Victivallis lenta: one gene and its partner. The protein of the gene in region 1 interacts with the protein of each later gene in a pairwise test. Links are inferred from orthologs where the notes say so. Each region holds a gene or a part of one and is shown on either strand. Other genes may lie near its edges. The genes, in order: FYJ85_RS08190 and FYJ85_RS00845.

Evidence for each region.
Region 2: the proteins of FYJ85_RS08190 (region 1) and FYJ85_RS00845 interact in binary tests that used the Escherichia coli proteins (3 or more experiments, as listed by UniProt). The link is inferred for Victivallis lenta from one-to-one orthologs.

Annotation. Positions count from the first base shown.
Region 1 is NZ_VUNS01000007.1:9,240-17,113, reverse strand. Bases 3,345-6,191 are described here. They hold FYJ85_RS08190 (ATP-binding cassette domain-containing protein), read right to left. Parts: upstream 5,715-6,191; coding sequence 3,975-5,714; downstream 3,345-3,974. Other genes in these bases: FYJ85_RS08185 (hypothetical protein), read right to left, coding at 5,807-6,191; FYJ85_RS08195 (ABC transporter permease), read right to left, coding at 3,345-3,978. Also shown: FYJ85_RS08215 (FAD-dependent oxidoreductase), read right to left, coding at 1-264; FYJ85_RS08210 (helix-turn-helix domain-containing protein), read left to right, coding at 396-1,250; FYJ85_RS08205 (VOC family protein), read left to right, coding at 1,332-1,736; FYJ85_RS08200 (ABC transporter permease), read right to left, coding at 1,743-2,855; more of FYJ85_RS08195, read right to left, coding at 2,857-3,344; more of FYJ85_RS08185, read right to left, coding at 6,192-6,691; FYJ85_RS08180 (PSP1 domain-containing protein), read right to left, coding at 6,695-7,714; FYJ85_RS08175 (hypothetical protein), read right to left, coding at 7,785-7,874. UniProt on the Escherichia coli protein: Part of the ABC transporter complex YbhFSR that could be involved in efflux of cefoperazone. Probably responsible for energy coupling to the transport system.
Region 2 is NZ_VUNS01000001.1:207,911-215,936, reverse strand. What follows is about bases 1,884-4,882. They hold FYJ85_RS00845 (electron transfer flavoprotein subunit beta/FixA family protein), read right to left. Parts: upstream 3,784-4,882; coding sequence 2,983-3,783; downstream 1,884-2,982. Other genes in these bases: larA (nickel-dependent lactate racemase), read right to left, coding at 3,780-4,882; FYJ85_RS00850 (electron transfer flavoprotein subunit alpha/FixB family protein), read right to left, coding at 1,884-2,976. Outside these bases: FYJ85_RS00860 (hypothetical protein), read right to left, coding at 1-364; FYJ85_RS00855 (FAD-binding oxidoreductase), read right to left, coding at 361-1,791; more of FYJ85_RS00850, read right to left, coding at 1,792-1,883; more of larA, read right to left, coding at 4,883-5,063; FYJ85_RS00835 (GDSL-type esterase/lipase family protein), read right to left, coding at 5,187-5,831; FYJ85_RS00830 (LacI family DNA-binding transcriptional regulator), read left to right, coding at 6,061-7,155; FYJ85_RS00825 (type II secretion system protein), read left to right, coding at 7,377-8,026. UniProt on the Escherichia coli protein: Required for anaerobic carnitine reduction. May bring reductant to CaiA.

The DNA of each region.
Region 1 (7,874 bases):
CTCGACGTTCATGCGGCGGCACATTTCGAGGTTGATCTCCTCGAAGATTCCGCCGTACACCATGCGTTCCCCGTTCGAGGTCGGCGCGAACATCGGCACAAGACCGGCCGTGCCGAGGCCGCCGAACATGGTTGACTGCTCAAGCACCAGCACCTTCGAACCCTGCCGCGCCGCCGCCAGCGCCGCCGCAAAACCGGAGGGACCGCCTCCGACCACCACAATATCCGCATCCGCCAGAAGCGGCAGCTGCAATGTCTGAATCATTTTCCCAGCCTCCTGTCGAAATCAATTGCATCGTTCTTCTATCAATATAGCGTCCCATATTGGTTTTTATATCGGTTTTGTGCTATATTTTATAAGAAAAATGCTGCAATCATCATTTTTTCAGTATAATTATGATAGAATTCGGTGAAATCCTGCGGGAACTGGAACGGAAACTCCGGGAGCTGGCCGGCATTGCCGGAACCGGCTGCATCTGGAAGGTTTCGGGGTACCTGCTGCCGGAACCCGATCTTGAGCGCCGGTTCAGCCAGCATACCTGCAAATTCTGCGCGGGAGTCAAAACGCACGGCGACGGAGAGAAGCAGTGCGTCTACCACGACACGCGCGAGCTTGTCGCCCGGCTCCGGCAGCACACGGTGCCTTTCGTCGGCACCTGCCACGCCGGCGCGGTCGAAATCATCGTGCCGCTGCCGCCGGAGACAGCCGGATTCGCCGGAGCAGTCATGCTCGGCCCGTTCCGGACGGAAGGGACCGAATGCCGCTACCCGGAACTGGAAGCGCTTTACCGGCAGCTGCCGGTCCTGCGCCCGGAGGCGGCGGAGGGATATTTCGACTTCATCCCGGCCATCTTCAGCGACATCATCCATCGCGCCTATGCGGAAACGGGCGGGCTCCTGCCGCGCCGTCCGCGCGACAAACGGATCCTCGAAGTCCTCGAATTCCTGCGGCTGCATTCGCACGAAAATCCGACCGCCGTCCGGACGGCGGAGCTTGTGTTCATGAGCCCGTCGCGGCTGCTGCATCTCTTCAAGCTCGAATGCGGCATCGGCATGGGAGAGTACCTGCTGAAGCTGCGGCTGCGGAAGGCGCGCCGCTTTCTGCTCGCTGCCGACTGGCCGATCAGCCGCGTGGCCGAAAAGAGCGGTTTTACCGACCAGAGCTATTTCACGTCGATGTTCCGCCGCGAATTCGGCCTGCCGCCGCTCCGCTACCGCCGGAAGCACGGCCATGCGCCATACACGGTATAAAATCATGACTCCGGCTTGCATTTCCCGAAACGGCGTGGTATCCTAACACCAGTCAACGAAAACGGAAAAGGAATCAGCATCATGATCAAAGGGATTGCCCATCTCTGCATCCGTGTAGCCGATCTCGGCCGGACCGCCCGTTTCTACTGCCAGGGGCTCGGGCTCGAAAAAGCGTTCGACTTCCGGCGCGACGACAAAACGGTCGGCTTCTACCTGAAGGCCGGCAACGGCAATTATCTCGAATTCTTTGAGCGCGAACCGGCCGAACCCGGCGCGAATCCGATCGACCATCTCTGTTTCGAGGTCGATTCGATCGACAGCGTCAACGCCGCCGTCGCCGCCGCCGGCTACACGCCGGGCGAGAAAAAAATGGGCGCCGACCACGCCTATCAGGCCTGGCTGACCGATCCGGACGGCGTCCGCATCGAGCTGCACGAATACACGCCCGACTGCTGCCAGAAAACCGGCCGGACCTGTTATCTGTAAACGCCCCTATTCAAGCTTGCGCGAGAAGAACCAGCCCGCAACGCCGAGCGTCACTGCCGTGATGAGGCAGAGCGGGTAGAGGCTTCGCCATGCAATCGCCCAGGAGATGTCTTTCAGGAAAACCCCTTTCACGATCGCCATGATCCAGCGCACCGGGTTCGCCAGCGAAAGCGTCTGCAGCCAGTGCGGCATATTCTCGATCGGCGTCGCGTAGCCTGAAATCAGCACAGCCGGAACTGCAAAGACGAACGCCCCGAGAATCGCCTGCTGCTGCGTTTTGCAGAGCGACGAGATGAACAGCCCGACCCCGATCACAGACGCGATGAACACCGTCATTCCGGTATACAGCATGAGCCACGAGCCGACCATCGGCGAACCGAGGCACCAGATTGCGGCCGCGATCATCATCGTCGCCTGCAGAAAGCCGATGAGCAGCGAAGGCGCGGTCTTGCCGACGATGATCTCGAAAGTCGACAGCGGCGAAACCAGAATCTGGTCGAAGGTGCCGAACTCCCGCTCCCGGGCAACCGACAGCGCCGGAATCATGATCCCCATGATCATGAGGATGTTCGCAATCAGGCACGGCAGCGTGAAGTACAGATATTCGAGATTCGGGATGTACCAGTTCCGTACGATCAGTTCGCTTTCCGGCCGCCCGGCGGCTCCCCGCCCGGCCAGGATGTCGCGGTTGAAATCCCGGACGACCGTATTGATGTAGCCGTTCACGATCTGGGCCACGTTCGTGCGCCGCCCGTCCAACGCGAGCAGGAGCTCCGCCGGTTCGCCGCCCCGCAGCCGGCGCGAAAAATCCTCTCTGATGCAGATGACTCCGATGCCGCGCTGCGTATCGATGTAGCGGCGCATCTCCCCTTCGTCGGCGACCGGGTCGAGCCGGACGAACGACGGCGAATTCCGGAAACGTTCGATCAGCGGCGCCGAATCCGCCCCCGCATCCCGGTTCAGAATCCCGATCGTGATGTTCTTCACCTCAAGCGTCGAGGCGAAGGCAAAGAGAAAAATCTGCAGGATCGGCGGAATGACGATGATGATCCGCGTCTTGCGGTCGCGCAGAATAATCTGCAGCTCCTTGATGATGAGCGATCTGATCCGGTTCCACATATCAATCGATCCTTTTGCGCACCATGACGATGACGATTCCGAACAAAATCACGCTGACCGCGCCGAGGAACAGCAGATTCGGCAGCAGCACCGGCCAGACGTCCCCGACCAGGAAAAGGCTGTGGAGGCACGAAACGAAGTATTTCGCCGGAATGAAGTTCGTCGCAATGCGGATCGGCAGCGGCATCGAGCTGATTTCGAAAACGAAGCCGGAGAGCATCATCCCCGGCATGAACGCAGTCAGAAATGCGATCTGGCACGCGACGAACTGGTTCCTTGCCGCAGCGGAGATCAGCATGCCGAGCCCGAGCGCCGTGAACAGGAACACCGCCCCGGCGCCGGCCAGAACAAGAAACGAGCCGCGCAGCGGCACGTGAAACAGCAGCACCATCGCCGATACCGACAGGAACAGCGAGAGCATCCCGAGCAGGAAATACGGCAGCAGCTTGCCGAGGATCAGTTCCCCGCGAGTGATTGAAGTAGAAAGCAGCGCTTCCATCGTGCCGCGTTCCCACTCGCGCGCGACGACGAGCGCAGTCAGCAGCGTGCCGATCAGCGTCATGATCAGCGCCAGCGCCCCGGGCAGCAGGAAATTGCGGCTCTCGAGCTCCGGATTGTACCAGACCCGGTCGACGACCGTCACCGGCGCCGGCGCGGCGCGGCCGCCGTCGAGCGCCCGCTGGCGCAGCCAGACCTGCCAGGCGCCGCGTGCATAATTCTGCACGAAGTTCGCGGTGTTCGGTTCGCTGCCGTCGGTGATGATCTGCACCGGCGCCGCCGGGCCCGCCGCATTGCCGAGCCGGGAAGCGAAGTCGCCCGGGATGACGACGATGCCGCGGATATCCCCCGCCGTCAGCGCCGGAACGAGTTCGCGGCGGTCGCGGGCCGACCGGACCTTGAAATAGCGGCTGCTCGTGAACGCTTCGACGAAACTCGCCGCTTCGGGGGAGTCGTCTTCGACGGCGATTCCGACGGCCAGTTCGTTCACGTCGAGCGATACGGCGAAGGCGAAGATGAATATCAGCAGCAGCGGCAGCACCGCCGCGATCAGGATCGAACTCGGGTCGCGGATGATCTGCAATGCCTCCTTGCGCATCAGGGCGTTGAGCCGGCGGATGTTCATGCGCCGCCTCCCCCGCGCTCCCGGTCCGACCTCCGCACCAGCGAGATGAAGGCATCCTCCATGGTCGGATCGGGCGTCCCGCCGTCCGCGACGCTCTGCCTGAGCTCATCCGGCGTGCCGACCGCGATGGCGCGCCCGCGGTAGATGAGCGCGATGCGGTCGCAATATTCCGCCTCGTCCATAAAGTGGGTCGTCACCATGACGGTCACCCCTTTTTCGACGATGCCGTTGATGTGGTTCCAGAATTCGCGCCGCGTGACCGGCGAAACGCCGGAGGTCGGTTCGTCGAGGAACAGCACATCCGGACCGTGCATGGTCGCGCAGGCCAGCGCCAGCCGCTGCTTGTGTCCGAGCGAAATGTCGCCGGAGTTGTCGTCGAGGATATTCTGAAAATGGAAGATTTCAACCATCTCTTCGATCTTCGCCTTCTGCGCCCGTCCCGAAAGTCCGTAGATGCCGGAGAAAAACGCGAGGTTCTGCCGCACGGAAAGCCCGTCATAAAGCGAAAATTTCTGCGCCATGTAACCGATGCGGCGGCGTACGCTGCCGCCGGACCGGCCGAGCTCGCAGCCGGCCACCAGCGCCCGTCCCGAAGTCGGCCGGGCAAGGCCGCACATCATCTTGAAGGTCGTCGATTTCCCGGCGCCGTTCGGGCCGAGCAGACCGAAGATTTCTCCGCGTCTGATCCGGAAGGAAATCGAGTCGGCAGCCGTAAAACTGCCGTATTTCTTGGTCAGGCGGTCGGCTTCGACCACGACGGCGCCGTCGTCCGGCAGCGGAGAAAGTCCCGCCGCCAGCGCGGATTCCCCGCCGGGACCGCCGCCGAGTATGTCGATGAACACATCCTCGAACCGGGGGGCGGCCGGGGCGAGCGTTCCTCCGAGTTTCCGCGCCAGTGCCTGCGGCTCGCCGTCCGGCAGCTCCGGCGCGGTGACGAACCGGACGCTGCCGCCCTGGATGACGCCGTCACGGACGAACGGTTCGCGCAGAACCCGGCGCAGCGCCCCGCGCCGCCCCCCGGACGGCTCCGACAGCAGAAAGACGCGCCCCTTCAGCCGCCCGGTCAATTCGCCGGGCGGCCCCTCGAAGAGCTTCTTCGACTCGTCGAGCAGAATGACTTTATCGCAGTGTTCGGCCTCGTCGAGATAAGCGGTCGACCAGAGGACGGTCATGCCGCCCTCCATCAGTTCGCCGACCATGCTCCAGAGCTCGCGGCGCGAAATCGGGTCGACACCGACACTCGGCTCGTCCAGCAGCAGCAGCTTCGGCCGGCCGAGCAATGCGCAGGCGAGTCCGAGCTTCTGCTTCATGCCGCCCGAAAGCCGGCCGGCCAGCCGCTCCGAAAAACGGGCGAGGTCCGTAAAACGCAGCATTTCGTCGAACAGTCCGCGCTCCTTCTCTTTCGGCACGCCGTTCAGCGCGGCGTAAAGCCGCAGGTTCTCGAGCACCGACAAATCCTCGTAGAGCCCGAACTTCTGCGGCATATAGCCGATGAAGCCCTGCCGGGCGACCGCCTCCGCCAGCGAAACGCCGTCGAGGCGGATTTCGCCGGAATCGGAACCGAGCAGACCGGTCAGAATCCGGATCAGCGTGGTTTTTCCGGCACCGTCGGGACCGGCCAGACCGTTCAGCCGGCCGCGCAGCAGAGTCAGGCTGACACGGTCGAGCGCGGTTGCCGCGCCGAACCGTTTTGTGAGGTCGCGAACCTCGAGCAGCGATTTATCTTCTTCCGGCATTCCATACTTCCTGTCGACAGGGAACCCAAAGCACCGGGGAGAGCCGCGAAACCGCGGCGGCAGACGACGAAAAATCGTTCACCGGACCACAGTCAGGACCGCAGGAAACGGTATTTGACGATCTCCCAGCGCAGCTCCTTCTTCTCCTCCACATACGCATCAAAATCCTCCCGGCTCCGGAGCGTCCCCAGCTCGCGGATCTCGGGCGTCGTCGAACGGAACAGCACCGCCATCGGCTTCCCGACGCCGAACGCGCGCAGTTTTTTCGCGGCCCGGAACACCCAGTGCCGCGCCCGCGCGTTGCGGAACAGCAGATAAGCCGGATAGGCCAGCGCAACGATCCAGAACGGCCAGACCGGCAGCGCCGGCAGCCAGAACGACTGCAGCAGCACCGAACCGAGCAGAATGAAAACCGGAATGACGAAAAGCAGCGCATCATAATCGCGGATAAAGCAGTTGCCGAGATAGCGCCGGAACGGGCTCGGACTCGTCCGGTAGGCGAAAAACTCCTCCAGCGGCACATCCCGCAACGGCTGCCGCATCGAATGGCAGAGCTCGTGCGCAAGCAGCTCGCGGCGGTTGTAGAGAAACCAGCGCTGCCGGTTGCGAAACGCCCCCCGGATCAGGAAAAACGAAAACGGAAGCTCCGTATCGCTGATCATGCAGCCGCCCCAGAGCAGCCCGACGTCACGCGAGATGAAAAATCCCGGCACATGCGCGGTGCGGAAATCGTAAAGTCCGCCGGTGACCTCCCCCGCCTCGGCGATGATATCGGCCGGAATGCGTTCGGATTCACGCAGGCGGAATTCGTCGAAAACGACGACTTCGCCCTTTTCGGCCAGCTCCTCCCCGAACTCCTCGTGAGCAGCGCGGATCGCGGCGATTCTCGATTCGAAGTCGACGGGCTCCTCGCCGACGCCCGGCAGGAAACCGGACGCGTCGAGCGCCGCATAGCGTTCCAGCTCCGCGCGCTCCATCGGTTACTTCTCCCGCGGCGCGTTCTCTTCGGCGCGGGGAGACTCCTCCGGACGGCGGGCTTCCTCGCGCGGCGGCCGGTTGTCGCGGACTCCGCGACCCTTCTGGACGCCGTTCCCGCTGCCGCGCGGACGGCTGTCCCGATTTTCGCGTCCATTGCCGCTGCCGCCGTCCCGCCGTTCGCGCCCCTGCTGCCGCTCGCTGACGATGCGCGGCCGCTGCTCGGGAACATGGATCGTCACCTCGGAACGGTGAAAATGCACGATGTTGCCGGACTCCAGCTGAATCGAAACCTTCTGAGTCAGCAGATTGCGGTCGCAGACCCGCCCGCGCCCCTGCGGCGTCTCGCACCAGTTGCCGCGCTTCGGCATCTCGCGCTCGAGCTCCTGATACCCCTCGTGCTCGTACTTCAGACAACACTTCAGCCGGCCGCAGGCACCCGAAATCGTCGCAGGAGTCAGCGAAAGATCCTGCTCCTTGGCCATTTTCACGTTGATCGAATTGAACTCCTTCAGGAAACGGCAGCAGCAGAGCCGCTGGCCGCAGACCGCGATGCCGCCGTAGATGCCGGTCTCGTCGCGCACGCCGATCTGGCGCAGCTCGATCCGGGTGCAGAGCGCGCGCGACAGCTCCTTGACCAGTTCGCGGAAGTCGACCCGCCCGTCTGCGCTGAACTGGATGACCACCAGCTTGCCGTCAAGCGAGTAGTGGGCATTCAGCAGTTTCATGGCCAGCCCGAGGTTGCCGACCAGCTCGCGCGCCGTGCGCATCGCGCCGCGCGAACGCATGTAATTGTCATTTGCGGCGGCCAGTTCACGGTTATCCGCAATATGCTGCACGGTCGGCAGTTCAGCCCAGTTCGTGCTTTCGGGCGGTTCGGCGACTTCACGGACGACCTCGCCCGCATCGGTGTAGAAGTCGCGCCGGAAGACGCAGGTGTCGTGCGGCTTCACCTCGAGCTCGGCCGGGGCCTTCGCTTCGAGCGTGCTGCCGTTATCCAGTTTTATGACGAGGAGCCGGTCCATCGCAGATCTCCGATAAATGGTTGCAGTTAATTGATCAAGCACTGTCTTTCAATATAGCAGGGAACACGGACTATTGCAAACGGCACTCGCCAATCAGAAGCGTCATAAATCCGCTGCCGGGGGCCGGGAGCCGGTACGGCTCGGCCGAGAGCGGCGCCAT
Region 2 (8,026 bases), on another replicon or contig:
CTTCCGTCCCGTCCGCGAATTTCATGGTGGTGATCGAGAGGTCTTCGAGCGAGATCGCCGGGTTTCCGGAGATTTTTTTCACCCGGCTTTTCGGGTTCAGGTTCTGCAGGTCCCGGGTCAGCATCCGCTTTTCGCCTTTCTTCAGGTTGCTGCCGTTTGCATACACCTCGAAATCCCGCCTGTCGATCTCAAGTTCGAGTTTGCAATCGAACGAACTGATATCCTTGCCGGAGGTGTTTTCAACCTGGAAGGTGATGGATTTTTTGTCGAAGTCGTATTGGAACTCCGACACTTTCAAGAATTTCGATTCGGCGGAGAGGGTCAGCGCCGCGCAGAAGAGCAGCATGGAAAAAAGGTATTTCATGATATTGTGTCCCTTTCATTCAGAGGTGTGATGACTTTCGACGGGTTCAGGATGTTCAGCGGGTCGAACACCTGTTTGATGCCGGCCATGAGCATCTGTTCGGAGGCGCTTTGCGACTCCGCCAGGTACGGCCGCTTCGCATGGCCGATGCCGTGCTCGCCGGAGACCTTGCCGTTCAGCTGCCGCGCCCTGGCGTAGAGTTCGCCGAAGACGGCTGCCAGCGTTTTCTCCCACGCGGCGTCGTCGAGCCCGTCGCGCAGCACGTAGATGTGCAGATTGCCGTCCCCGGCGTGGCCGAAGGAGCGGAGCCGGACGCCGTATTTCTCCTGCAGAGAATGCGAAAACAGCACGAATTCCGCCACATCCCGGCGCGGCACGACCACATCGCACTCGTCCATTTCGGTCGTCGACGCCTTGATCGCTTCGAGGAACGCGCCCCGCGCGGACCAGATCGATTCATTCCGTTCTGCCGTGTTTGAGAGGAACACGTCGATCGCGCCCGCCGCGAGGCAGGTGTGCGCGGCCTCGCGGCTGGCGAGGTCGATCTCCTCTTTGCTCGCTCCGTCGAAGGTCAGCAGCAGATACGCATCCGAACTGTTGTCCGGAAACTTGCGGCCGAGGAACTCCTCCGCCGCGAGAATCACCTCGCGCTCCATGAATTCGACCGCGGTCGGCACCGAACTGGCGCGGATGACCGCCGGAACCGTCCGGATCGCCGACGGCAGGTCCGGGAACGGCACGAGCAGACTGATCTTGAAGCGCGGCAGCGGCAGCAGCCGCAGGATCGCCTTCGTCACGATGCCGAGCGTTCCTTCTGAGCCGACGATCAGATCCTTCAGACTGTAGCCGGAACTGTTTTTGACGACTTTGCCGCCGAGCTCGACGATGCTGCCGTCGGCCAGCACGACTTCGAGCCCGCGCACGTAGTCGCGGGTCACGCCGTATTTGACCGCGCGCATGCCGCCGGCGTTCGTATTGATGTTTCCGCCGATGGTCGCGGTTTTTTCGCCCGGGTCGGGCGGGTAGAAGAGCCCGCGCTCCTCGACATATTTCGAGATTTCCATCAGCAGTACGCCCGGTTCGAGCGTCAGCGTCATATTTTCCTCATCGAGCTCGAGGAAGCGGTTCATGCCGGAGAGGTCGACCATGATGCCGCCGAACAGCGCGACCGAGCCGCCGACCAGCCCGGTCCCCTGGCCGCGCGGCGTGACCGGAATCCGGTTCGCCGAGGCGTATTTCATGATTGCGGAGACCTCCTCCGCCGACATCGCCTTTACGAGCGCATCGGGCCGGCTGAACGTCCCCGACAGCTCGTCGTGGCAGTAATCCTCGCTGATTCCGGCGCCCGGGATCACCCGTTCCGGCGCGCAGATCTTCCGCAGCTCCGCGAGGTCGGTTTCATCGAATTGCTTGTAGGAGAGCGACATTTACCTGCCCTTTCCGTTCTTGATCTTTTCAATCAGCCGCGGCACGATCTGATAGAGGTCGCCGCGGACGCCGATGTGCGCGACCTTGAAAATCGGCGCGTCCGGGTCCGTGTTGATCGCGACGATCAGCTCCGAACCGTTCATGCCGGCGACGAACTGGATCGCCCCCGAGACGCCGCAGGTGATGATGAGCTTCGGCTTGACCGTCCGCCCGGAGAGCCCGATCTGGCTGCGCGGATTGACCCAGCCCGCTTCGGTAAGCGAACGGGTCGAGGCGAGTTTTCCCCCGAGCAGCCCGGCGAGTTCCTCAAGCATCGCAAGGTCCTCCGCCCTGCGGACGCCGCGTCCGGCGACGACGAGGACCTCCGCCTCCTCGATGCCGGTTTCGCGCTGTTTTTCGGCCACCCGGACGACCGAAATGCCCGACGCGAGCTTTTCCGGCGGGACGGCGCGGCGCGTGACCCTGCCGGATGCCGCGCCCTTCGGCGGGATCGAAAAGATTTTGTAGCGGACCGTCGCGAACTGCGGCCTGTGGTTCGGCGTGTTGATGTGCGCCATGATGTTGCCGCCGTAGGCCGGGCGGATCTGGTCGAGGTCCGTGTTCGGCTGCATATCGAGGAAGGTGCAGTCCGCCGTGAGCCCGGTCCGGAAGCGTGCCGCGGCCCGCGGCGCGAGCGAGCGTCCCGACGGCGTGCCGCCGACCAGCACGGCGGACGGGTGTTTCGCGTTGATGAACTCCTCGAGCACGGCCGCGTACGGTTCGATCCGGAAATGCTCGAGCGCCGGGTCGTCATAGACGAACACCTCATCGGCGCCATAGGCGAGCAGTTCGTCCGCCTTCTCCGCGACTTCATGCCCGATGAGGACGCAGTAGACCGTCTGTCCGGTTTTCCCGGCGAGTTCGCGCGCCTTGCCGATCAGTTCATAGGTGACCGGATGCACGGTTCCGGCGGTCTGCTCCGCGATGACCGCGATGCCGCGCCAGGCCGATTTGTCGACCGACGGAGAGCGGTCTTCGACGTACTCGAAAACGCCGTTGCCCCTGCGGATGCAGATCCGGCACATCTTGCATCCCGCGTCGATGTCGAGTTTGCCGCCGTCGGCGCGGATGGCTCCGAACGGGCAGAGCGCCGCGAGCGCCGCCGGATCGGCGGCCTTCTCCTGATGGATTCTGATATGCGCCATAAGTCGTTACCTCAGCTGCTGCAGGAATTTCCTGTCGTCGAGAAGGCGGCGTAGGCGTTCCGCGAGCTCATCGCCGGAGCCCTCCCAGCTTTCGTGCGTATTCGTATTTTCCGGCGGAAAAATCCGTTTTACCTGGGTCGGGGAGCCGGAGAGCCCGTAGTGTTCCGGCGCCGGGTCCTCCATATCGTCGAGCGTGAAGGTCCGGACCGGACGGCCGGCCGTTTCGAGCTTGCGCCGGAACGACGGCAGCCGCGGCTCGTAAATCCCTTTCTCGACGCAGACCAGGCACGGCAGCTTGACCCGCACCGTTTCCACATGGAGCGGCAGATCAAGATCGAGCAGGATTTCTTCGCCGCTGAGCTCATGAATCCGCGATACGCCCGCGACGTGCGGAATGCCGAGGAACTCCGCGAGCTCCGCGCCGACCTGCGCGGTGTCGCCGTCGGTGGTCTGTTTGCCGCAGATCACGAGGTCGGCGCCGCCCGCCGCCCGGATTCCCTGCGCGAGCGTGTAGGCCGTCGCGAGTACATCCGAACCGCCGAAGCGGCGGTCGGAGAAGATCGCGCCGTGATCGACGCCCATCATGAACGCTTCGCGGATCACGCTTTCGGCCTGCGGCGGCCCCATCGTTACGGCCGTGATTTCGGCTCCGTGCGACTGCTTGAACCGCAGTGCGGTTTCGAGCGCGTAGAGGTCGTACGGATTCATCTTCGATTCGACGCCGTCGCGTTTCAATACGCCGGTCGCCGGGTCGATTTCGACCTGGGCGGTTCCCGGCACCTGCTTGATGCATACCGTTATTTTCATAAACACCTGCTGGGGTTGACGATGACGGAGACTCCATCCGGAATGGCCGCGACCTTCGCCTCCGGCCCGAGCAGCGCGTACGCCATGCCGAGCGCTTCGGGGAGGGTGGAGGCGGCAGAGAGGTGCATCCTCTCGAGCATCCGGTGGTCGCAGTCGCGGGTGACGACGATGACCTTCCGCTTCGACAGGATGCGGGCGAGGATCTGAAACTCCCACTGGTCCGGTTCGGTCCGGCCGCGCGGAACGGCCGCGACCCGCGCGAGCAGCTCCTCCGGCGAAGCCGCCTCCGCCAGGTTCCGGTAGAACGATTCGCCGCCGTGTCCGTCGGAACAGCTTGCGGCGATGATGATGACGCCTCCTTCGCGGCAGGCCGCTTCACCCGCCGTCATGCCCTTGACCGCCTGGTAGACGTTCTGGTCGAGCGGATAGCCGCCGTTGCCGGTGAGGACGATGTCGGCCTGCGGCACGGCGACTCCGGCGAACCGGCGCAGGCAGCCGCAGCCCTCCGCGTGGGCGGCGACCGGGTCGCCTGCGAAGGCGCGCACGATTTTCCTGTCACGGCCGATGATCACGTTCGCGATGAAGGCGAGTTTCGCCGTTTCTGCCGCGAACAGCATGTCGCGGTGGATCGGGTTGTTCTCAAGATTGCCGGTCCGCGCATACGGGCTTTGGATGAATTCCGAACAGTGGTTGGCCAGCACCGTCCGGCGCGCGGCGATTCCGGGCAGGACGCTTTTGCGGCCGCCTGAAAAACCGGCGAAGAAGTGCGGTTCGATGAACCCCTCCGCCAGCAGGAGTTCCGTTTCGGCGGCGAGGCGGTTTATGACGAGCTCGCCGCCGGAGGGGAGTGTGCCGAGGCTGGTCAGCATCGATTCGTCCGAAGAGTCGTGGACGACGATTTTTTCGTCCGCGGCGATCTTCTCTCCGAATTTTTCGACGAGTTCGCGCCGGGTCGTGCCGCGGTGGAAGCCGGTTGCGATGAGGATCGTGACGTCGATGCCGGGGGAGCCCCTCCGCAGCCGTTCGAGCAGCTGCGGCATGAGAATCCGGCTCGGGACCGGCCGGGTGTGGTCGCTCGCGATGATTACGGCCGAACGCCTGCCTGCGGCGAGCTCCTCGAGGAGCGGGGAGCCGACGGGCCGGTCCAGCGCTTCGCGGACGGCCGCCGCCTGGTCCGCCGCGGCGGCGGGCAGCGCTGATTCGAAGCAGCCGAGAAAATTCCTCTCGTCGATTTCCGCCTCAAGGACGGTCCGGTCGTACGGAATGCTTACGCGTCTCATAATCCCGCCGTGAATCGTTGGTTTCGGGGCCGATTGCAAGACAATACCACCCGGCGGCCGGAAAATCAACCGCCGGAATCGAAAAATGCCGGATAATTGCCGGGAATCCCCCCGGCCGGCCGATCAGGCGAGGAAGGGACGCACGGCGTCCGCCATGACCCGGTAGGCGCCGGGCATGACGTGGGTGCCGTCCGGCCGCGCGAATTCGGCCGCGAGCTGCCCGGTTTCGTCCTTCAGCAGCGAGTGATAGTCGATAAAGCCGTCGAGGTTCCTTTCGCTCCACGCCTTCTGTTCGGCGTTGATTTCGACGATCTTGTCCTGATAGCGGAAGCGGTCCCATCCGTCCGGCTCGCGGAGCGGCAGGATGCTGCCGAGGTAGACCCGGCTGCCGCGCTCGCGGATCAGCTCCGCCACGGCGCGGGTGCGGTCGAGGATCAGCTGCTTCGGCAGTTCGATGCCGTTGATTCCGATCAGGATGAACACCTTTTCCGGTGTATATGCGAACACATCTTCCGCAAGCCGCAGGTAGAGTCCGCAGACGTTGTCCCCGCCGATGCCGCGGTTCAGCAGCGAATGATTCGGGAAGTGCTCATGCAGCGGCCACGCTTCGGTGATCGAGTCGCCGTAGAAGAGGTTCCGGACATGGCCGATCCGGTCCGCCAGTTTCCGATAAGCGAGGATCTCCTGCCAGCGTTCGCGCGTGTCGTAGAATTCCTGGATGGCCCGGAGACTCTCCGGATCGAACAATGCATCGTATTTGCCGCTCATTTGCTACGCTCCGATTGTTGGGTTTCCGGATACTATAAAGCCGCTTTCGCCGTTTTGCAATCCCCGGCCGTTTCGATTTTCGCGCAAACGGGCCTGGCGTAATTTTAATTTTTATTTTAAAATTGAAAATAAAATATTTTAAAAATAATGAAATTTGCTGTTGACATTCGCGCTGTTGTTTGCTATAATTATAGGCAGGAAAACAATCGAACCGGCGGGAACGAAAGAGATGAACGATAAACAGGACAAGCCGAAAAGCATGGCGGAGATCGCGGAGATGCTCGGCATCACCACGACTTCGGTGTCGCTGGCGCTGCGGAACTCGACCCTGATTTCGAGCAGGCTGCGCAACCAGGTGCAGAAGGTGGCGGAGGAGTGCGGCTTCAAGGCGCGCACCTACCGGAGACGGCGGAGCGCGGCGGAAACGGGCGCGCAGCCCGAGGAGAAGATCACGGTTCTGTACGACCCGGTCGATTCGGACGACCCTGTCGCGCAGCAGATCATGAACAGCGTCATGAAACGGCTGACCGAGCTCAAAGTGCCGTTCGAACTCTGTTCCTGCGGCGATCTGTATGAGAATCCGCTGCTGGTCGAAAATTCGACCGGGGTGATCTACCATTACAGCTTCCGGCCGTGGTTCGGTTCGATTCTGGAGGGGATTCCGCAGGTGGCGATCATGCACGAGGAGATCGACATCGGCCCGTGGGACAGCTTCAAGCCGAACGAGGCGATGGCCGGAAAGCTCGCGGCGAATTACCTGGTCGACCGGGGGTTCGACCGGGCGATCCTGACCTGGGAGCACAGTCTGGCCTATCACGCCGAGACGCACCCGCGCCTCGAGGGGTTCCGCCGCCGGATGCGCGAGGCGAAGGCCGAATTCGTCGAGCTCGAGTACGACCGCGCCGATGATCCGCAGATTTATCTGGAACAGCTCAGGACGGCGATCGAGGCGTACGGCGGCCGTGCCGGAATCTTCGCGTTCTGCGATCAGGTGGCCTACAAAGTCTGCCATGCGCTGAATTTCGCAGGGTATTCCCGCAAGCCGAAGGAGCTCGAAGTCATCTCCTGCGACAACACCTACCTGATCCGGGAGCTCGATCCGCCGGTTCCGGCGGTGGACCTCCATATCGCGGAGATCGCGACCCGCGCCGTGGACGGATTGCTCTGGCGGATCGCCAATCCCGGCGCGAGCTGGCAGGATGTGATGCTCAAGCCGGAGCTCGTCGTGCCGGAGGGCCGTCCCCGGCGGAAAGTCCGGGAAAACGCCTCCGACGCGAGGCCGCCGGGCCGTAAGGCTGAGGCGGACGCTGTCCCGCGGATGTGAACTCGGCGCAGCCGCCGCGGGCGGCGGGAAAACCATGATGGAATATAAGTTCGCCCCCGGAACGTGAACAACGGGGGGGGCGGGAACGTATTTCCACCCGCAAATCCAATACGGGCAAAACACGGAAGAATCCGGCCCGGCATACCGGCCGCCGGAATTTCCGTGGGAATTACAGAACATTGCCGGATCTGTCAACCCATTCAACCACAGGAGATTGAAAGATGAAGAAACATTCCGGGAAATATTACGTGTTCGGCACGATACGTCAAACTTTCACTCTGATTGAGCTTCTGGTCGTCATTGCGATCATCGGGATTCTGGCCGCGATGCTGCTGCCGGCGCTGAACCAGGCGCGCGCGCGCGGCAAGAGCATCTCCTGCACGAACAACCTTTCGCAGATTATGAAGGGGCACCTTTTTTACGCGGCGGACAACAACGACTGGATTCCGGTCAACATCCAATATCCGCGCGCCATGGAGCCGTGGACCAATCTGCTGACTTCCGCCGGCAATAACAACAGCGGCTTCGAGAGCAGCGGCAGCGGGTATATTCCGTGGAGTGTGCTGCTCTGTCCGGCCAACGCCGGGGCGGACCGCGCGAAATTCAGTTCCTGGTATCACTGCTACGGAATGTTCTACGTCTGGCGTGGCCATACGGTTCCGGCCGAAGTCAGCGCCGTCTGGGGAGAATTCCGCGCTCCCTCCGGCGACGATGTCGCCTATAAGCTGACCCGCATGAAGCGGCCGTCCGCCGTTCCGGCTGTCGCAGACTGCAGCAACGGCAGCCAGAGCCGCTGGCTTTACAATCCGTGGGACCTCTTCGAGAACATGGGCGTGCACCAGCTGCACGGCGGCCGCGCGAATCTCGGCAT